Regions from separate parts of the Pseudoduganella sp. GW821-FHT11H04 genome, predicted to be linked through region 2. Evidence: predicted binding sites of a transcription regulator. Region 2 holds the regulator's gene; the other holds the start of a gene.
What was found. The regulator LexA, encoded in region 2, represses DNA repair genes until DNA is damaged. The targets are predictions, from matches to a motif close to ACTGTATNNNNATACAGT.
Positions count from the first base shown of each region.

Region 1: the regulator LexA is predicted to act here: its motif matches at 6,537-6,554, upstream of recA (recombinase RecA).

Region 1 covers NZ_JBXARE010000006.1:106,404-117,347, reverse strand. Annotated here, with positions in the region: gene AC1RTP_RS15340 (S9 family peptidase) at 1-1,280, opposite strand, end outside; gene AC1RTP_RS15335 (DUF4124 domain-containing protein) at 1,432-1,929, opposite strand; gene AC1RTP_RS15330 (sodium:solute symporter family protein) at 1,977-4,022, opposite strand; gene AC1RTP_RS15325 (DUF4212 domain-containing protein) at 4,019-4,273, opposite strand; gene AC1RTP_RS15320 (sensor histidine kinase) at 4,266-5,783, opposite strand; gene AC1RTP_RS15315 (response regulator) at 5,780-6,472, opposite strand; gene recA (recombinase RecA) at 6,605-7,678, shown strand; gene recX (recombination regulator RecX) at 7,799-8,257, shown strand; gene AC1RTP_RS15300 (DUF2889 domain-containing protein) at 8,386-8,952, shown strand; gene sucC (ADP-forming succinate--CoA ligase subunit beta) at 9,012-10,178, shown strand; gene sucD (succinate--CoA ligase subunit alpha) at 10,192-10,944, shown strand, end outside.
Region 2 covers NZ_JBXARE010000001.1:254,372-265,315, forward strand. Annotated here, with positions in the region: partial or broken gene AC1RTP_RS01195 (cystathionine gamma-synthase family protein) at 1-918, shown strand, start outside; gene AC1RTP_RS01200 (hypothetical protein) at 2,008-2,430, shown strand; gene AC1RTP_RS01205 (alpha/beta fold hydrolase) at 2,492-3,520, opposite strand; gene lexA (transcriptional repressor LexA) at 3,625-4,314, opposite strand; gene AC1RTP_RS01215 (hypothetical protein) at 4,445-4,894, shown strand; gene AC1RTP_RS01220 (DUF4351 domain-containing protein) at 4,883-5,212, opposite strand; gene AC1RTP_RS01225 (hypothetical protein) at 5,257-5,766, opposite strand; gene rpsF (30S ribosomal protein S6) at 5,923-6,303, shown strand; gene priB (primosomal replication protein N) at 6,322-6,615, shown strand; gene rpsR (30S ribosomal protein S18) at 6,646-6,936, shown strand; gene rplI (50S ribosomal protein L9) at 6,971-7,423, shown strand; gene AC1RTP_RS01250 (replicative DNA helicase) at 7,520-8,911, shown strand; gene AC1RTP_RS01255 (DUF47 domain-containing protein) at 8,978-9,604, shown strand; gene AC1RTP_RS01260 (inorganic phosphate transporter) at 9,620-10,630, shown strand; gene AC1RTP_RS01265 (helix-turn-helix domain-containing protein) at 10,708-10,944, shown strand, end outside.

The sequences.
Region 1 (10,944 bases), on a different contig from region 2:
GGCAGGTTTTTCGCTTCTTTTTGCGGCGGCAGGGTCAGCATCACCGGAACTTCCAGGCCGTCGCGCGCCTTAATGCGCACTTGTTCCTGGCGGCCCATCTGTTCTGGCACGATGCCGGGACGAGTATCGCCCACCTTGTTCAGCGTCTTTGCGTTGCGGTCGTAGATGTAATAGCTGGAAGGACGCACGTCGGAGAATGCGCGCACCAGCACATTGGGAGCTTGCAGGTCGGCGGGCAGCTCGAGCATGTTGACGGTCTGCGGCAGCAGCTTGTCGATGTCTGCCTGCAGCGCCTGCAGGGCGGTATCGAACCATTGCGAACCTTCACCGTCCTGGAGGTAATGCACGCCTACCAGCTTGCCGCCGCGGATCACCAGGCGACCCGTGAAGTCGTAGCCTTCCAGCGTGATGAGGGGTTTGTCGTCCATCTTGCCGCTGGCAAGGTCAACACGGTAGATGGATGCCTTGTCGGCGCCATGGTGGGCTTCGACATATAAAGTGTTGTCCGGGCCGAAGGCAACGGCCTTCATGACATTGTGGGTCAGCCCATAGGCCTTGAAGCTGGCGAGGGTACGCCACGGCGCGCTTTCAGCATCGCGGACCATGATGCTGGTTTCGTTCTTCTCGGTCATGTAAGCAAGGCGCGGCGTGCCTTGCTGGTCCAGCAGCCAGGACTGGACGTCGCCCGGACGGTCGACCGCCTGGAAGCGGCCAGTGACCGTATTCACGCGCTGCAGCTTGACGCTGTCGATGGTGTTGCGGCGGCTAACCTCTAGGTCGTCGACGTAAACCCAGTCGGAATCCTGCGGGCCGGCTTGCCTGCGCAACGCGGTATGCCAAGGCAGCATGTCGCGCTGCGCCGAGCTTTGTTTGACGCCCTGGCTGTAGCGCGAGGCCAGCTGTTTGAAGCGCCCGCCGTCGTGGTCAACTGCATACAGGCCGGGTGCGAAGCTGACATCGCCCTGGGCGGCTTTCTGGTCTTGGGTATCGAATACCAGGCGTTGGCTGTTGACCCATTGCACGTTGCCGATGTCGGTGTCGCTGAAGTGGGCCACGATCTGCGTCTTCTGCGTGGCCAGGTCGACCACGGCCAGCATATTGCGCTTGCCCTTGGCGCCGATCTTGGCGGCCAGGCGCTTGCCGTCCGGGGAAATGACGGCGCCGCTGAATACCGGGTTTTCAAAAAAGGCTTCCACCGATGGCGGCGCCACTGCCGCGTTGGCGGCCGGCGCAGCGGCCAGCCCCAGCGCGATTGCGAGGGTAAGGGAAAGGGTTTTCATAGGGCAAGCATGTTACTGCATTGACAATCTTAGGAAAGTCACCAAAAGTAACTTCCGCCGATTCTCGCTGCTTCCTGCTTGCCGGCGTGGCGCCGCAACGACACGTTGCGCGCCTTCACCGCAGGCGTCATCAGGCTGACATGCGCGGCTGCTATTGGCTTGACGGCAGCAGTGCGTCGCGGCGGCGCTTCTCATCCTGTTGGCGTTGTTGCGCGGCGCGCTCCAGCTCCTGCCTGGTCGGCGCGGACAATGTTGTCTGTTTGGGGTCGACGGGTTTCGGCTGCGGCTTGTACCTATCCAGTATGTTACCCCTGCGGATCATCGCGGCACGCTCCTCTTCTGCCGCTTCGGCTTCTTCGCGTTTCCTGCGGCGCTCCTGGAAATCCGCTTCGGCCCGTTTGAGCCTTTCCGACTCAGTCTCCCTCGGCTTACGCGCTTGCAGCGAGACGCCCTGGTCGTCCTCGTCCGCGCCAGCGGTTGGGCGTTGGGGCGCGACCACATTCAGCGTGGCCGCCTTGTTTTTCCCGGAGCATGGCTGGTCGGAGTAGCTGACCTTGCCGCTCGGGTCGGTGCATTTGTACATCGTATCGGCACTGGCATTGCCGGCCACCGCTGCCGCGGCGACAAGGATTTTCAAGGTTTTTTTCATGGCTGCCAATCTTACTGGAGCGGCAGGCCGTCAATCCTCGCGGATTGTCACGTTTCCTGCTCGGGCGTGCGGATATGCTGCACCAGCGACCTGGTGCGCGCGTCGGGAGCGGGTGTCAGCAGGCTGGCGGCCACCAGCGCCGCCAGCCCGGCCGGCACGCCGAACACGCCGGCCGAATTGGCGGCGATGCCGAACCACTGGCCGCTTACGCTGCCGCCCAATATCGGGTTGGTGTGCAGCATGTAGTACAGGCAGGTGAAGAAGCCTGCCACCATGGCCGCCATCGCCCCCTGGTGGTTGGCGCGCTGCCAGAACACGCCTGCCACCAGCGAGGGGAACAGCGTCGATGCGGCCAGCGAAAAGGCGGCGCCCACCAGCGACAGGATGTCGCCCGGCTTGGTGGAGGCGGCGTAGGCCGCGATAAAGGCCACCGCCAGCAGCAGCAGCTTGGAGATCGTTACGCGCTTCTGGGTGGAGGCGGTCGGGTCGACGATCTTGTAGTACACGTCATGCGACAGCGCATTGGAAATCGCCAGCAGCAGGCCGTCGGCGGTGGACAGCGCCGCGGCCAAGCCGCCGGCCGCCACCAGTCCCGACACCACGTACGGCAGCCCGGCGATTTCAGGCGTGGCCAGCACCAGCACGTCGCCGTCGATCTGGATCTCGGCCAATTGCACAATGCCGTCCAGGTTGATGTCGCTGATCGATAGCAGCGGGTTGGCCTTGTCCACATTGGCCCAATAGGAGACCCAGGTCGGCAGGTGCGCGAAGTCGCTGCCCACCAGGGAGCTGTAGATATCGTATTTGACCAGCACCGCCAGCGCGGGAATGGTCAGGTACACCAGCAGGATGAAGAACAGGGTCCAGAACACCGAGTTGCGCGTCTCGCGCACCGACGGCGTGGTGTAGGAGCGCATCAGGATATGCGGCAGGGCGGCCGTGCCCACCATCAGGCAAAACACCAGCGCCAGGAAGTTGTTGCGCTTCTGGTTCGACTGCGCGCGGTCCTCGCCGGGGAAAGGCTCGGCGTGCCGCACCAGCACGCGCCCGCGCGCCAGGTTCAGGTCGCGCTGCGCCGTCCACAGGGCCGCCGCGTCTTCCACGGTCTTGGGATAGTCGGCCAGCGCCCTTTCGGCGGCGCGGATTTGCAGCAGCGAACCATTGCGCGCCTTGACCATGTCCAGGTTGTGCTGCGCTTCGGCACGGCCGGAATCCCAGGATGCGGGCAAGCCGTGCAGGCGCACGCCGAAATCCTCGGCGCGCTGCAGGTAGGCTTCGCGCACCTCGGCTTCCTTCTCGTCCTGCGCCAGCTGCGTTTCGCGCGCGGAAAGTTTGGGCAGCAGCTTCCCGTAGGCCACTTGCGGCACCGGGTTGCCGCCATGCTTGACCGCCAGCCACATGGCTGGCATCAGGAAGGCCACCAGGATGATGATGTACTGCGCCACCTGGGTCCAGGTGATCGCACGCATTCCGCCCAGGAAGGAGCACACCAGGATGGACGCCAGACCGAGGAAAATACCGACCGAAAAATCGACACCTGTAAAGCGTGAGGCAATCAGCCCCACTGCATAAATCTGCGCTACAACGTAAGTGAAGGAAACGATGATGGTGGCGATGACTGCCATCAACCGTACCGCCCGCCCATTGAATCCGCCGCCATAGCGCGCCGCGAAAAAATCCGGAATGGTGTATTGGCCGAATTTGCGCAGGTAGGGCCCGATCAGCAGCGCCACCAGGCAGTATCCGCCGGTCCAGCCCATGATATAGGCCAGACCGTCGAAACCGTGCAGGTACAGGCCGCCTGCCAGCGAAATGAAGGACGCTGCGGAGATCCAGTCCGCCGCCGTCGCCATGCCGTTGAATAGCGAAGGCACGCGCCGCCCCGCCACGTAATACTCCGCCACATTCGAGGTGCGGCTGATCACGCCGATCGCCGCATACAGGATGATGGTGGCGAACATGAACAGGTAGCCGATCCACAGGCGCGGCATGCCTTCCTTCTCCAGCATCGCCAGCGCGAGCAGGAACATGGCGAAGCAGGCGGTGAAGATGGTGTAATAGCGCTGCAGTTTTTTGAAGAAAGGAGTCCTCACACCGGCTCCTCTTCAATGCGATAGCGCCGCTCCAGCGCGCGCATGCGCCAGGCGTAGAAAGCAATGATCGCCAGGTAGATAAGTGAGGCGCCTTGCGCGGCAAGGTAGAAGGACAGCGGCCAGCCGAAGATGGTCAGCCCGCTTAATTCGCGTGCAAAGAAAATGATGCAGAACGTCGACAGCAGCCAGATTGCCAGCAGCCAGCCGGTCATGCGGCGCACGCGGCGCCAGTGGCGCTCCAGCTTATCCAAAATGCGGTACCTCTTCTTCTTCGGGCGGACGGTCCGGCACGCGCAGCGGCAAGCTGACGCGGAACAGGCAGCCCGGATGTTTCGGGTCGGTGGCGCGCGGATTGGCGAACAGGTCGACTTCCGCGCCGTGCTGCTGCGCGACTTCGCGCACGATGGCCAGGCCCAGGCCCGAACCCTCGGTATTGCTGCCAAGGATGCGGTAGAAGCGCTCGAACACCTGGCCGCGCTCCGCCGCCGGGATGCCGGGGCCGTTGTCTTCCACTTCCAGCAAGGCCAGGTCCCCGCTGCTGCGCACGCGCACCGTGACGGCGCCGCCGCGCGGCGTGTAGCGCAGCGCATTGTCGATCAGGTTGGACAGCATTTCGCGCAACATCACGGCATTGCCGGCAATCGGTACGTCAAAGGCGGCCGGCTCGTAGCCCAGGTCGATGCCGGCGCTGAACGATGCCTGCACCCAGTCATGCACCGTGCCGCGCGCCAGCTCGCCCAGTTCCAGCGGCTGCATGGCGGCGCCGGCCTGCGGCTGATTTTCCGCGCGCGCCAAGGCCAGTAGCTGGTTGACCAGGCGTGTTGCCGCTTCCGAGGACTTGGCCAACTGCTCCAGCGAGCGGTGCACTTCGGCCTGGTCGGTCTGGCGCAGCGCCAGTTCCGATTGAGTGCGCATGCCGGCCAGCGGGGTCTTCATCTGGTGCGCCGCGTCGGCAATGAAGCGCTTCTGCATATCGATCGACAGCTTCAGGCGCTCCAGCATTTCATTGAGCGACTTGACCAGGGGCGTGATTTCTTCCGGCACCTGGCGCGGCGGAATCGGGCTCAAATCGTCGGAAGGGCGGGCGCGGATACGCTCCTGCAGCTCGCGCAGCGGCAGCAGGCCGCGCGACAGCGCAAACCACACCAGCGCCAGCACGATGGGCAGGATGATGAACTGCGGCAGGATCACGCCCTTGATGATTTCATTGGCCAGCTTGGCGCGCTTCTCCAGCGTTTCCGCCACCTGCACCTGGGCCCAGCGCTGCGGAAGATCCTTTTCCTCTTCCAGGTTGACCCAGGTGTAGGCGATGCGGATCGGCGTGCCGTGCAGGGATGAATTTCGGAACAGCACTGCGCCGGAGCGGATTTCTTGGGTCTCCGGGTCCGGCCTGGCGGGCGCAGGCAAGTCGCGGTCGCCGTCCACATGGAAGCCGGCCGGACTGGTGATCTGGTAATAGATGCTGTCCACATCGTCGGCGCGCAGGATATCGCGCGCCGCGCCGGGCAGGCGCGGAATGGCGCCGCCCACTTCGCGCACCTGCTGCGTAAGGACGGTGACGGTGTCTTCCAGCGCGTGGTCGAAAGGCTGGTTGGCGATCGACTTCGCCACCAGGTAGGTGATGGCGATACTCATTGGCCACAACAGCAGCAGGGGAGCCAGCATCCAGTCGAGGATCTCGCCAAACAGCGAGTGCTGGATTTCGGTCTCTTCGGCGGCCGGGGCGTGGTCCCAGCCGGCAGCCTGCTGCTCGCCGTTCACTTGGCGGCCGGCGGGGCGGGCGGGTTGAACTTCTCGAGGCAGTAGCCCAGGCCGCGCACGGTGGCAATTCGGATGCCGCCCACTTCAATCTTCTTGCGCAGGCGGTGCACGTAGACCTCGATGGCGTTGTTGCTCACTTCCTCGCCCCATTCGCACAGGTGGTCCACCAGCTGTTCCTTCGATACCAGGCGACCGGTGCGGGCCAGCAGGATTTCCAGCAAGCCCAGTTCGCGCGCCGACAAATCCAGCATCTGCTCATTTATATAGGCGCTGCGTCCCACCTGGTCATAAGTAAGGGGGCCGTGCTTGACGACAGTGGAGCCGCCGCCCTGGCCGCGCCGGGTCAGCGCCCGCACCCGCGCTTCCAGTTCGGACAGCGCGAAAGGCTTGGCCATGTAGTCGTCGGCGCCCAGGTCGAGGCCGTTCACGCGCTGCTCGACCGAGTCGGCGGCAGTCAGGATCAGCACCGGCAGCAGGGAGCTGCGCGCACGCAGGCGGCGCAGCACTTCCAGGCCGGACATCTTGGGCAGGCCCAGGTCCAGGATCAGCAGGTCGAATTCTTGTGTGGACAGGGCAGTGTCCGCCTCCTGCCCGTTTTTTACGCAGTCGATCGCATAGCCGGACTGGCGCAAGGAGCGCGTCAGGCCGTCCGCGAGGACGCTGTCATCTTCGGCTAATAGGATACGCATAAGCTAACTTTACTCTACAAGTTTGAGAAATCGCAAAGTTTGCAAAAAGGGGCTTGTCAAAAGCACTGTAATTTTATACAGTATCACCTGTACACCGTAGTGACCCAACTTATTCAGCCGCGAAAGAACATCATGGACGACAAAAAAGGCGCAGTACCTGCATCGGAAAAAGCCAAGGCCCTGGCGGCCGCACTGGCCCAGATTGAAAAGCAGTTTGGTAAAGGCTCCGTGATGCGCATGGACGCATCGGCCCCGATCGAGGAAGTGCAGACTGTCTCCACCGGTTCCCTCGGCCTGGATATCGCGCTGGGCGTAGGCGGCCTGCCACGCGGCCGCGTTGTGGAAATCTACGGTCCTGAATCCTCCGGTAAAACCACCCTGACCCTGCAATCGATCGCTGAAATGCAGAAGCTGGGCGGCACTTGCGCCTTCATCGACGCTGAACACGCGCTGGACGTGACCTATGCCCAGAAGCTGGGCGTCAACCTGCACGAGCTGCTGATCTCCCAGCCGGATACCGGCGAACAAGCCCTGGAAATCTGCGACGCGCTGGTGCGCTCCGGTTCCGTGGACCTGATCGTGGTCGACTCGGTTGCCGCGCTGACCCCAAAAGCTGAAATCGAAGGCGATATGGGCGACTCCCTGCCAGGCTTGCAGGCCCGCCTGATGTCCCAGGCGCTGCGCAAGCTGACCGGCACTATCAACCGCACCAACACCCTGGTGATCTTCATTAACCAGATCCGTATGAAGATCGGCGTGATGTTCGGCTCGCCAGAAACCACCACCGGCGGTAACGCGCTGAAGTTCTACGCCTCCGTGCGCCTGGACATCCGCCGCACCGGCTCGATCAAGTCGGGCGACGAGGTGATCGGTAACGAGACCAAGGTCAAGGTTGTGAAGAACAAGATTGCGCCGCCATTCAAGGAAGCCCACTTCGACATCCTGTATGGCGAAGGCACTTCCCGCGAAGGCGAAATCATCGACCTGGGCGTGGACGCCAAGATTGTTGAGAAGTCGGGTTCCTGGTACAGCTACGGCGGCGACCGTATCGGCCAGGGCAAGGACAATGCCCGTACCTACCTCAAAGAACGCCCGGCACTGGCGCGCGAAATCGAGAACAAGGTGCGTGCAGCGCTGGGCGTGCGTGAGCTGCCAGCGGTGAGCGCTGATGGCGAAGAAGCGCCGAAGCTGCGGGCGGTCGAATAAAACCGGTGAAGCGGCCGGATGGCCGTCCCGCCTGACCCGCAGGGTCAGGCACCGGCCTGCGGCCGCCGCGTGTCAGGTGTCGGACCCTGCGGGTCAGACACCGGTTTGCCGGTTTAAAAGATGCCCCTCCCCAAACCCACCCTAAAAGCCCGCGCCCTCCGCCTGCTCAGCCAGCGCGAGCACAGCCGCCTCGAACTCGCCCGCAAGCTGCAACGCCACGCGGAAGAGGGCGACGACGTCGAAGCCCTGCTCAACTTTCTCGAGCAAAACAAATGGCTCTCTGAAGAGCGCTTCTCCGAAAACCTGGTCCACCGCCGCGCCGCGCGTTACGGCAACAGCCGCATCGTAGCCGAGCTGCAGCACCACGGCATCGGCGGCGAGATGCTGGCCGAAGTCAAAGAGAGCCTGAAAGAAGACGAGGTCGAACGCTGCTGCGAAGTCTGGCGCCGCAAATTCGGCGAAGTGGCTGCAGACCCCGAAGGCCGCCAGAAACAGCTGCGCTTCCTCATGTCGCGCGGCTTCTCGCAAAAAGCCATCCGCACCGCCATGAAAGGCACCATGCCCGACGAGGAATTCTGATGCCGGGGCAGGTATGCTACACTTCGATAGTTTTATGCAGCACCGCGGGTGCGGTGGTTGTCCGTAGAAGCTGCGGCGTACTGATTAGCTGCTTATAATTTTGGCCACTTTTGAGTGGCATCGGTCTTATGTCCCTGTCAAATCCTGTCTCCCGACGAGCGCTGCGGCACACGCGCGCCATAGACATCCAGGCGTATTCGCGCGAGGATGGACTGTGGGATCTTGACGCCCATATCACGGACATCAAAACATTCGACACCATGCTGGCATCTGGCCCGCGCAAGGGCAATGAAGCCCTGCACGACCTATGGCTGCGCGTGACTGTCGATAAGCAGCTGACCATCGTCGATGCCGAAGCAAGTTCGGACGCCGTTCCTTATCCTGGCCATTGCAACACGATTGGTCCAGCCTACAAAGCCTTGATCGGCCTGAACCTGATGAAGGGTTTTCGCCACGCAGTCAAGGAAAGGCTGGCCGGTGTACAAGGCTGTACCCACCTGACAGAATTGGCCCTGGTGCTGCCGACGGCAGCCGTGCAAGCCTTTGCCAACGATGTCTGGCCAGTGAACGAGCGATCCAGCACTGCGACAGAAAAACCGTTCCAACTTGACAAGTGCCACGCCCTCAGGACCGATGGCGGGGCAGTTGCCGAGTTCTATCCACGCTGGTACGTCAACAAGACGGACGCAGCATAGGTGCTGTACAAAATACATCTAAACCAACAAACAGGTATTCGAAAGAAGGGAAAGCCAGCATGAAAATCCATGAGTATCAAGGCAAAGAAATCCTCCGAAAATTCGGAGTGACCGTACCGCGCGGCATTCCGTGCATGACCGTGGAAGAGGCAGTGAAAGCTGCTGAAACCCTGGGCGGCCCAGTGTGGGTCGTTAAGGCACAGATCCATGCTGGTGGCCGTGGTAAAGGCGGCGGCGTGAAAGTAGCCAAGTCGATGGAACAGGTTAAAGAATACGCCGACCAGATCATGGGTATGCAGCTGGTGACCCACCAGACCAGCCCTGAAGGCCAGAAAGTTCGCCGCCTGCTGATCGAAGAAGGCGCCGACATCAAGAAGGAACTGTACGTTTCCCTGGTGACCGACCGCGTGACCCAGAAAGTCGTCCTGATGGCTTCCTCCGAAGGCGGCATGGACATCGAAGAAGTCGCTGAATCGCACCCGGAAAAAATCCACTCGATCGCTATCGATCCAGCCGTTGGCCTGACCGACGCGGAAGCCGCCGGCATCGCCGCCAAGATCGGCGTGCCTGAAGGCTCGATCGCCGACGCGGTCACCAACCTGAAAGGCCTGTACCAGGCTTACTGGGATACCGACGCATCGCTGGCTGAAATCAACCCACTGATCCTGACCGGCTCCGGCAAGGTCATCGCACTGGACGCCAAGTTCAACTTCGACGCCAACGCCCTGTTCCGTCACCCAGAGATCGTTGCTTACCGCGACCTGGACGAAGAAGATCCAGCTGAAGTCGAAGCTTCGAAATTCGACCTGGCCTACATCTCCCTCGACGGCAACATCGGCTGCCTGGTGAACGGCGCCGGCCTGGCCATGGCAACCATGGACACCATCAAGCTGTTCGGCGGCGAGCCAGCCAACTTCCTGGACGTGGGCGGCGGCGCAACTGCAGAAAAAGTAACCGAAGCGTTCAAGATCATGCTGAAGAACCCAGGCCTGAAAGCCATCCTGGTGAACATCTTCGGCGGCATCATGCGCTGCGACGTGATCGCCGAAGGCGTGATCACCGCATCCAAAGCCGTGTCCCTGCAAGTTCCGCTGGTCGTCCGCATGAAGGGCACCAACGAAGACCTGGGCAAGAAGATGCTGGCCGAATCCGGCCTGCCAATCATCGCCGCTGACACCATGGAAGATGCAGCCAAGAGCGTTGTCGCTGCCGCTGCCGGTAAATAATTAAGGAATCAATATGTCTATCCTGATCAATAAAGACACCAAAGTCATCACCCAGGGCATCACCGGCAAAACCGGCCAGTTCCACACCCGCATGTGCCGCGACTACGCGAACGGCCGCGAAGCATTCGTTGCTGGCGTGAACCCTAAGAAAGCCGGCGAAGATTTCGAAGGCATCCCAATCTACGCATCCGTCAAGGAAGCAGCGTCGGAAACCGGCGCGACCGTTTCCGTGATCTACGTTCCACCAGCAGGCGCAGCCGCTGCAATCTGGGAAGCCGTAGAAGCTGAACTGGACCTGGCCATCTGCATTACCGAAGGCATCCCAGTGCGCGACATGATGGAAATCAAAGACCGCATGGCTAAAGCTGGTTCCAAGACCCTGCTGCTGGGCCCTAACTGCCCAGGCCTGATCACCCCAGACGAAATCAAGATCGGCATCATGCCTGGCCACATCCACAAGAAGGGTCGTATCGGCGTGGTTTCCCGCTCCGGCACCCTGACCTATGAAGCAGTCGGCCAGCTGACCGCTCTGGGCCTGGGCCAGTCTTCGGCAGTTGGTATCGGCGGCGACCCGATCAACGGCCTGAAGCACATCGACGTGATGCGCATGTTCAACGACGATCCTGACACCGACGCTGTGATCATGATCGGCGAAATCGGCGGTCCAGACGAAGCCAACGCAGCCCGTTGGATCAAGGACAATATGAAGAAGCCAGTGGTTGGCTTCATCGCTGGTGTCACCGCTCCTCCAGGCAAGCGCATGGGC
Region 2 (10,944 bases):
GCCGGCGACCATATCGTGTCGTCGTCGTTCCTGTTCGGGAATACCAACTCGCTGTGGCAAACCGTAGCGGGGCAGGGCGTGGGCGTGGACTTTGTCGACGCCACCGACGTGGCCAATGTGGCCGCGGCTTTGAAGCCTGAAACCCGCATGGTGTTCGTGGAGACCATCGCCAACCCGCGCACGCAGATCGCCGACCTGAAACGCATCGGCCAACTGTGCGCGGAGCGCGGCATCCTCTACATCGTGGACAACACGATGACGTCGCCCTACCTGTTCCGCCCGAAAGACGTGGGTGCGGGCCTGGTGGTGAATGCGCTGACCAAGTCGATTGGCGGCCATGGCAATGCACTGGGCGGCGCGCTGACTGATACCGGCGCTTACGACTGGACCAAGTTCCCGAACATCTTCGAGAACTACAAAAAGAATCCTGCGGCGCAGTGGGGCCTGGTGCAGATCCGCGCCAAGGCGCTGCGCGACTTCGGCGCCTCGCTGGCCCCGGAAGCAGCGCACACCATTGCCGTCGGCGCCGAAACGCTGGCCCTGCGCATGGAACGCACCTGCGCCAACGCCCGCGCCCTGGCAGCAATGCTGGAAGCCGACGAGCGCGTTGCGGCTGTCTACTACCCAGGCCTGAAATCGCACCCGCAGCACGGCATCGCAGCAGAGCTGTTCAAGGACTTCGGTTCGCTTTTGAGCTTTGAACTGAAAGACGGCATCGACTGTTTCGACTACCTCAACAAGTTGAAGCTCGCGATCCCGACTTCCAACCTGGGCGATACCCGCACGTTGGTGATCCCCGTCTCGCACACCATCTTCTACGAAATGGGCCCAGAGCGCCGCGCCTCGATGGGCATTGCCGACAGCCTGATCCGCGTCTCCGTCGGCATCGAAGACCCCGCCGACCTGACCCCGACTTTTTCCTTAGTAGGGGATACCGAAGATGGCGGTGAAGCGGGATTTCTGTTCGGCTGTGGCGGCTGGGTCGCGCAGCAGGTAGGTTTCCAGCATGCCGAATTGTTCGAGGCGCAGGCCAATGTCTTTGAACAGGGGCGAGAGGTCGGGCGCTTTGGTGGTGGCGACAATGTTGTTCAGCAGCGGGTCGAGGTCGACACCGCCGATCGCTTTGCCGATGCGGACGATGTCGGCCTGGTCGTATTGTTTGCCTTTGTGGCCGAACTCTTTGTACATCGCGTTCAGCAGCGTGTCGAGGCTGACCTTGCCTTTGCTGGCCTTGCGCAGTTCGACGTCCATCGCCAGGCCGGCAATCGTACCGCCGCCGTAGACAAGCAGCCAGTTGCGGTGCTTGTCCTTGACCGCTTCGCGCACTGTGACGGTCAGTCCTTGTACATTACGGGCGACGTTCTGGCCGCGCGCCAGGTTTTCCAGCTGCTGGATCACCATCGTGCGGTCCATCAGTTTGTTGCGCGCCATCGTGATCACGGTGACGTAGTCGTTCACGCCTTCCTTGAACCATTCTTCGCTTTCGTTCTTCGGCACCAGCGAGTGACCGTCCCAGAAGTGGGCCAGCTCGTGCGCCATCACCTTGCCCCAGATCGGGCGCGAGACGTCGCTGCCATCGTCTTTCAGGTATTGGCTGAAGGAGGCGGAGAAGGCGCCGCCGTCGCCGGTGTCGCCCTGGTTGATCACGATCAGGAAGCGGTCGGCAACCGGGCCACGGCCGTAAAGCTTCTGGTAGCTGTTCATCTGTTTGTCGATCATCGACATGAAGGCGTCGCGGCGTTTCCAGTATTGTTTGCCCATGACCAGGGTCATTTCGACGCCGCCTGCCTTGAAGGTCTCGGCATGTGCGGTGCCGAAGAAGAAGGCGTTGTTCACCAGCTCGCGGCGCGATTCGACGACGAAGGCGCCAGGCTTGCCGGCGCTGCGCCATGGCGTGTTGGCTTTCCACCCTTGCGGCAGCTCGAAGGCGACTTCGGTTTCGCCCAGCATCTTCACGCCCGGCACGATAAATAGCGGGTAGCCGACCGACATCAGGCCTTCGTCTGTGTGATAGGACACTTCTTCATTCCCGCCCGGCCATTCGTATTTGTCGTGCTCCAGGCGGATGTCATAGGAGAGGCGCAGGCGGCGGTCGCCATCCACTTCATATTCGCCTTCGCCCTTGTCGGTCAGTGCGACCGCGCTGCCGGCCATGTCGCGCACGGCCAGTTTTTCGATCAGGTCCGCCTGGCCGTTTTTCAGCTGCGGGATGGGCATGCAGTTGAACAGCACCAGTTCGCGGCCTTCGACCCAGACGTCGGCTTCAACGTGGGCGCGCTTGGCATCTTTGTCGATGCTCAGGCGGTAATGGTTGGTCTGGTTGTCGAAGGCGAACGCGGACTGCGCTGCCAGCATCGCGGCTGCGATGCAGAGTGGCTTGAACATCAAATCTCCCCGGTGGTTATGTGGTTTTGTGTGACTTTAAGTTAGCGCAGCCACCCGGGGAGCGTGGCTGCGACGAACTGCAGGATTGGCGGAATAGACTGCAGTCTTAGCGTAGCGCTTTTTCCACAACGGCTTTCATTGCGGGCATGGCGCAGCGCAGGGCGGCGTGGCCGCAGTCGGTGTCGAGGACTGTGGCTTCTTCCTTGCGCAGCTTGGCGAAGGAGATGCTTGGCGCTGGATTGACCAGGTGGTCTTGCGCGGCATTGATCGGGTAGATGTGCGCCTTGACGTGGGCAGCTGCGTCTTCCAATTTGCCGCCCTGGGCGATGTCGTGGCCGAGCACTGCGCGGATCTGCCACAGGGAGTTGTTGGCATCGGTGCCTTCAGGATCGGAGGCTGCGCTCTCGCGGAAGAATTTTTCGAAATCCTTTGGCGCGGTGCGTGCGCTGCGGTGGGCCGGGCTGTCGAAGTTCATGGCGAACAGCAGGTTGTACATCGGCAGGGCCGGATTCTTTGCGTAGCGGCCGCCGGCATAGGCTGGTTCGTCGACCACGGATTTCTCGACGATGCGCAGGAACAGCATGTCGGAGGAGGTCAGGCGCGGGGTGCCCGCAATCGGGATAGCCACGTCCATGAAGCCCGGGTAGCTGGCTGCCCACTGGAAGGTTTGCATGCCGCCCATCGAGTAGCCCATGACGGCGCGCACGTGGTTGATGCCCAGTTTTTCAGTCAGCAGCTTGTGCTGGCTTTCCACCATGTCGCGCATGGAGAATTGCGGGAAGGCTGGGCCGGCCTGGGTCTTGCTGTTGGAGGGCGAGCAGGAAACGCCGTTGCCCAGCGCATCGACCACGATCACATACCATGGCGCTGGATCGAACAGGGCGCCGCTTTGCAGCATGCCGATGGCGTCGCGGCTGGTGCCGGTGTGCCAGGTGGTGAACAGGATGGCGTTGGATTTGTCGGCGTTCAGGGTGCCGATGGTGCGGTAGCCGATCGAGCAGTCGTTGATGGTGGCTTTGCTCTCAAGCTGCAGGTCGCCCATTTTGGCGAATTGCTGCTGTGGCGCTGCGGCGTAGGCCGAGACGGAGGCAAATGCGAGAGTGCACAGGGTGGCGCTGAGGCGTCGGGCAAACATGTTTTCTCCTTCTTGTTGTTGATGTAAGAAGGATAACTTTGTTTGCCCGGCAATAGTAGCGTCTATGCGACAGGCTGCAAAAAACGCGGAACAGGCGGGATGAATCAGTGCCAGGTGCGCATCAGGCCGACCGCCAGGCCTTCCAGGGCGAAGTCGTCTTCCGGGTTGACGGTGATGATCTTGAAGTCCGGGTTTTCCGGCAGCAGTTCGATCTTGCTGCCGGTCTTGCGGTAGGTCTTCACCGTGACGTCGTTGCCGATACGGGCTACCACCACCTGGCCGTTGCGGGCGCTGTCGGTCTTTTTCACGGCCAGCAGGTCGCCGTCCATGATGCCGATGTCGCGCATCGATTCGCCGCGCACCTTCAGCAGGAAGTCGGGCTTGGCCGAGAACAGGTTCGGGTCGACGCTGTAGCTGGTTTCCAGGTTTTCCTGTGCCAGGATGGGCGAACCGGCGGCGACGCGGCCGATCAGCGGCAGGGAAATCAGCATGCCGGCCGGGACGGCTGGCATATCGTCGAATTCGACTTTGGCGCGCGGGGCAGGGCTAGGTTTTGCGGTGCCGGTTGCCGGGCCGCCGAAGTTGCCGGTCAGGCGGATGCCGCGCGAAGTGCCGGCGGTGATTTCAATCGCGCCTTTGCGCTGGAGGGCTTTCAGGTGCTCTTCGGCCGCATTGGCGGATTTGAAGCCCAGTTCCGCTGCGATTTCTGCGCGGGTCGGTGGGAAGCCGGTGTTTTCGATTGCATCCTTGATCAGGTCGAGGATTTGTTCTTGTCGTGCTGTGAGCTTGATCATGGCGCTATAGTGGACTGTGATTATAGACAGTCTGTATTTTTGTACAGTATGAAAGGAATTGCAAGCAAATTTGTTGCATCGGCAGAAAATATTCGGCTTAATGTCGATTCGACAACCATTGGAGGGCAGGATGGGACGGTTTGCTTTCTTGCTGGCGGCGGGGATTTCGCTTTTTGGTGCAGTAATCCATTTCGCCGCGCCTTGGCTGGGGCCGGAGTGGTACGCCTTCCTGCAGGCGCCGCCTAAGGTTGTCGCTCCCGCCCACGCTGGGACCTGGTTCGCGCCTGCTGGTGCTGCGCTCATTGGGGCCCTGATGTTCATCTGCTCCCTGTACGCGCTGGCCGGTGCGGGCCGCCTGCACTGGCTGCCGTTTGCACAAATGGCGCAGGGCACGATCGCTGCGATCTGCCTGCTGCGCGGGCTGCTGGTTGTGCCTTACCTCTACAAATTCCCCGAGCGTCTGTGGACGTTTGACGTTGTCGCGTCCTGCATCTGGCTTGCGGCCGGGCTCGGTTTCCTGACCGGCATCCTGCAGTCTTCCCGCGCCGCGCAAGCGCAAGGCGCGGCCTCAGGCGATTAGTCCGGAGATCACCAAGGCATCATCCAGCGTCCTCACCCTCAGTAGCGCCAGGGCCAACTGTTCCAGTTGCTCCGGGTTCGCGTCGCGCATGGGGCTGCGAACCGATTCGGGTAGTTTGCCGAAGCGGGCCTCGAGTTGTCGCTCCACCATTGCTGCCAAACGTCTGCGCGCCTCAGCACGCCCTTCAGCACGGCCTTCAGCAAGCCCTTGAATCCTTCCCTTTATTCGTCCTCGACGGTCTGTCAGCTCCCACATCATGTAAGCAAAACTGTTTTTGTCAGCATGCTGGTCGGCTTCGATCAGTTCGTAGATTTCCATGGTTGTCTCCGTTTGCCATGTCCTTGGTATTGGCATCATCAGATCTATGACTTGCCGCAGGTCTGAAAGTTCCCGCACATTCCAACTGCCTGCAAAAAGTTGACGCAGTAAGCGCAACTTGGCGGCCCGGCGGCGCTCGACTGAGCGGCGGGTCTGCAATGCAAGCAGGTGCGTGGCGATTGCGACGGCCGTAACGGCCGCCATCGCAGACCTGGATCGGCCAGCAGGGCGATGCTGATGATCGGCATGGCAAAGCGGTCTTGCAGGCGACTGCGGTAAATCGCCATACGCTGGGCGAAACCTTCATCGCGGCTGCACTGGATTTCAATATGGAGGCAGGCAGGGCTGCCGTCCAGCAGGGAAACAAGCAGCAAGATGTCGGGATGCCGGGCAGCGGCAGCGGAATCCGGTGTCGGCGGGGGCAGTTCGTGATCGGGCAGACAATATTGCCGGCTCCAGTCGATCTGGGAGGCGAGGTCTGGGGCGAACAGGCGCAGGAAACCTTCGGGGTGGTTCCCGGCCAACAGCTTCCAGGCGGCGTCGAACTGGTCCATGTCCCAGCATGCCAGCGCCCGGGGTAGCGGGCTTTGCGCGCCATCAGTAAACCTTGAGCCGGTGGGCAAAACCTGCTATGCTTGCGGGCTTACCTCTTCCCACACCCGTCTTGACGCCGGGGTGGGCTATATTCACAGTCCTTAAGGGAGTTATTAATGCGTCACTACGAAATCGTATTTATCGTCCATCCGGACCAGAGCGAGCAAGTGCCCGCGATGATCGAACGTTACAAAGCCAGCGTGACCTCGCGCGGCGGTAACGTACACCGTGTTGAAGATTGGGGCCGCCGTCAAATGGCTTACTCGATCCAGAAACTGGCTAAGGCACACTACATCTGCCTGAACATCGAATGCGACAACGAAACCCTGGTTGAGCTGGAAACCGCATTCAAATTCAATGATGCCGTACTGCGCCACCTGACCGTCAAGATGAAGAAAGCGGAAACCGCTCCTTCGCCGATGATGAAGTCGGTTCAGCGTGAAGACGCGGCCAAGAGCCATCGCGCCGAAGCCCCAGCAGCTCCTGCAGCGGCCTAATTCCTGACAGGAGACGGTCTGTACAACCAGCTCCGGGTTACCGCCCTGATCGCCGAACGGGATGAAATTCGTTACACCCCCGCCGGCCTGCCGATTGTGAATGCAAGCTTGCAGCACAGTTCGCAGCAGACAGAGGCAGGCATTGCCCGACTGACCGAGTTTGAAGTTCCTGCGGTCGCCGCAGGAGAACTGTCGAAACGATTCAGTCAGGCGCCCCTTGGAGGCTTGTACGAGTTCACCGGCTTCCTGGCCAAGAAGAACCGCAATAGCAGAACCCTGGTGTTTCACATCATTGATTTTCGTGCTGTCTAAACAGCGCACATTTAAATACAGGAGCCTAAAATGGCATTCGGTAAAAAGTTCGACAAAAACAAGCTCAAGCTGAAAGAAAAGCGCAAGCAACAAAACCCACTGTTCAAGCGCAAGAAGTTCTGCCGCTTCACCGCAGCTCACGTTGAGCAAGTGGACTACAAAGACGTAGACACCCTGAAAGATTTCGTCCAGGAAAACGGCAAGATCATGCCAGCACGCCTGACCGGTACCAAGGCGCACTACCAGCGCCAAGTTGACACCGCGATCAAGCGCGCCCGCTACCTGGCCCTGCTGCCGTACACCGATCTGCACCACGCTTAATTAGCGATCAGATCAGAGATCCTGGAGAAATAATATGCAAATCATCCTTTTGGAAAAAGTTGTTAACGTCGGCAACCTGGGCGACGTGGTGAAAGTGAAAGACGGCTACGCCCGTAACTTCCTGATCCCTCAGAAGCTGGCACGTCGTGCTACCGCTGCTGCTGTTGCTGAATTCGAAGCCAAGCGCGCTGAACTGGAAAAAGCTGCTGCTGCTAAGCTGGCTGCTGCTCAAGCCCAAGGCGAAAAGCTGAACGGCATGACCGTAACCGTATCGCAGAAAGCCGGCGTTGACGGCCGTCTGTTCGGTTCTGTGACCAACTTCGATATCGCTGAAGCCCTGTCGAAAGCTGGCTTCACCGTGGAAAAAGCTGCTGTGCGCCTGCCAACCGGTCCTCTGAAGACCACCGGCGAGTTCCCAGTTGCCGTGGCACTGCACACCGACGTCGTGGTGGAAGTCACCGTTGCCGTAGTTGGCGAAGCTGCTTAATCAGCGTCGTATCTACATCAAAAAAGCCGGGTTCGCCCGGCTTTTTTTATTTTCAGGGATTATTCCCGGCTTGCCGAAGCAGGTATAATGCGCGCCATGAACGCCGCACCCCAGTCCGACCCACAAGTCGATTCCCTCCGCATTCCGCCGCACTCGATCGAGGCAGAGCAATCTGTCATCGGTGGTTTGTTGCGTGACAACGCGGCGTGGGACCGTATTGCGGACTTCATGAATGCGGAAGACTTCTACCGCTACGACCACCGCATTATCTTCGAGCAGATGGTCCGCCTGATTAACTCGGGCAAGCCGGCCGACGTGGTGACCGTGTTCGAGGCCCTGAGCATGCTGGGCAAAGCGGACGAGGTGGGCGGCATGGCCTACCTGAACGCCATGGCGCAGAATACGCCGTCGGCCGCGAATATCCGCCGGTATGCGGAAATCGTGCGTGACCGCGGCGTGCTGCGCAAGCTGATCACCGTGGCCGATGAAGTGTCGGGCAACGCCTTCAGCCCGCAAGGCAAGGACGTCAAGCAGATCCTGGACGAGGCGGAAGCGAAGATCTTCGCCATCGCCGAAGCCGGCTCTCGCGGCGCAGCTGGCTGGCTGCCGGTGCAGCCCCTGCTGACTCAGGTGGTGGAGCGTATCGACGAACTGTATTCGCGCGATTCAGGCTCCGAAATCACCGGCGTGCCGACCGGCTGGACCGATCTGGATAAGATGACATCGGGCCTGCAGCCGGGCGACATGGTTGTTGTGGCCGGCCGTCCTTCCATGGGCAAGACCGCATTCTCGATGAATATCGCCGAAAACGTGGCGGTGGAAGCGGGCCTGCCGGTCGCCGTGTTCTCGATGGAGATGGGCGGCGTGCAGCTGGCGATGCGTATGCTGGGTTCCGTCGGCCTGCTGGACCAGCACCGCCTGCGTACCGGTAAACTGATCGACGAGGATTGGCCGCGCCTGACGCACGCCATCCAGAAAATGAATGATGCCCAGGTCTACATCGACGAGACCCCGGCACTGAACCCGATCGAGATGCGCGCCCGTGCGCGCCGCCTGGCCCGCCAATGCGGGAAGCTGGGCCTGATCGTGGTCGACTACCTGCAGCTGATGCAGGGCAGCCAGCCGGGCGACAACCGCTCGGCCGAGATCTCCGAGATCTCGCGTTCCCTCAAGGGCCTGGCCAAAGAGCTGCATTGCCCCGTCATTGCACTCTCCCAGCTGAACCGATCGCTGGAACAACGTCCCAATAAACGTCCCGTCATGTCCGACCTGCGCGAATCCGGCGCTATCGAGCAGGATGCGGACGTGATCATTTTCCTGTATCGCGACGAAGTCTATAACCCAGACTCGCCGGATAAAGGCACCGCCGAGATCATTATCGGCAAGCAGCGTAACGGTCCAATCGGGGCGATCCGCCTGACCTGGATCGGTGCGTACACCAAGTTTGGCAATTACACCGGTAACCTGTCGATCTACCAAGGCGATTGATTACCAGGCTGGCCACGCTGGGTGGCTATGCTGCAGTACCAACGAATCAACCAACGGAGAACAAAAATGTTTGGACGCTTGATGCCCTCGGAGGGCAAATTCTTTGACATGTTTAACCAGCACGCCGATCTGTGCGTGAAGGGCGCCAAAGAGATGCTGGGCCTGATGGCTAACTTCGACGACCTCGAAAATCGCGTGCACGCTATTGAAAGTCTCGAAAAGCAGGCTGACAAGATCACCTACCAGGCGGTGGACCTGCTGCACAAGACCTTCATCACCCCACTGGACCGCGACGACATCCACAAGCTGATCACCAAGATGGACGACATCCTGGACCTGATGGAAGACGCCGCACAGACCGTGTCCCTGTACGACCTGCACTCCGTGACTCCGGAAGCCAAGCGCCTGGCCGAACTGGTCCTGGCATGCTGCGAAAAAGTGAAAGAAGCCGTGGCCCTGCTGTCGAACATGAACAACGCTTCCAAGATCGTCGGCATCTGCGAAGAGATCGACCGCCTGGAATCGGACGCCGACCACGTGATGCGCGCTGCAATGTCCAAGCTGTTCCGCGACGAACCGGACGTGCGTAACCTGATCAAGATGAAGGCAATCTACGAGATCCTGGAAACCGTGACCGACCGCTGCGAAGATGTTGCCAACATCATCGAAGGCATCATCGTCGAAAACGCATAAGAAAAGACTACTTCCATGAACAACCTGGAAATTGGCATCTACGCGCTGTCGGCTTTGGTCTTCCTGGCGCTGGTGTTCGACTTCATGAACGGCTTCCATGATGCCGCGAATGCGATCGCCACGGTGGTCTCCACCGGCGTGCTGAAGCCGCAGACCGCGGTAGCCATGGCGGCGTTTTTCAACTTCGTGGCGATTTTCGTCGTCGGCCTGAAGGTGGCGCAAACCATCGGTAAAGGCACGATCGATCCGCATGTGGTGGACCACTATGTGATCTTTGGCGCCCTGTGCGGCGCCGTGATCTGGAACGTGATCACCTGGTACTACGGCATTCCATCGTCGTCCTCGCACGCGCTGATCGGCGGCCTGGTGGGCGCAGCGGTAGCCAAAGCCGGTACCGGCGCGCTGATCGGCAAAGGCCTGATTACCATCGTGGAATTCATCGTGCTGGCGCCGCTGCTCGGCTTTGTGCTCGGTTCCCTGATCATGCTGATCGTGTCGTGGGTGTTCGTTAAATCGACGCCGCGCAAGGTCGACACCTGGTTCCGTCGCCTGCAGCTGGTCTCCGCGGCCGGCTATTCGCTGGGCCACGGCGGCAATGACGCGCAAAAGACCATGGGTATCATCTGGATGCTGCTGATCGCTTCGGGCCACGTGGCGGCGACGGATGCATCGCCACCGGTCTGGGTCATCATCGCTTGCTACGGCGCGATTTCGTTCGGCACCCTGTTCGGCGGCTGGCGTATCGTCAAGACCATGGGCCAGAAAATCACCAAGCTGAAACCGGTGGGCGGCTTCTGCGCCGAGACCGGCGGTGCGATCACCCTGCTGATGGCGTCCTTCCTGGGCGTGCCTGTGTCGACCACCCACACCATCACCGGCGCTATCGTCGGCGTGGGCTCGTCGCAGAAAATGTCGGCTGTGCGTTGGGGTGTGGCTGGCAATATCGTCTGGGCGTGGATATTCACCATCCCTGCATCGGCCTTCGTCGGTGCGATTTTCTGGTGGCTCGGTACCAAGATCATGTAAATGATTTTAAAAAAGGGGAGGCTGCGGCCTCCCTTTTTTCGTTGTGCTCGTCTCATATTTGAGATATTGTCTCTCATATGGGAAATTCATTTGAAGACCGGCTGGTCAGGCGTCTGGCGCTGTTGCGCGAGGAGCGCGCACTGTCGCTGGAAGAACTGGCCACGCAGAGCGGCATCAGCCGCGCTACCTTGTCGCGCCTGGAGCGCGCTGAAACCAGTCCGACGGCGGAGATGCTGGGCAAGCTGTGCTCCGTGTATGGCATGCCGATGTCGCGCCTGATCGCGGAAGTGGAGCAGGCGCCGGTGCAGCTGATC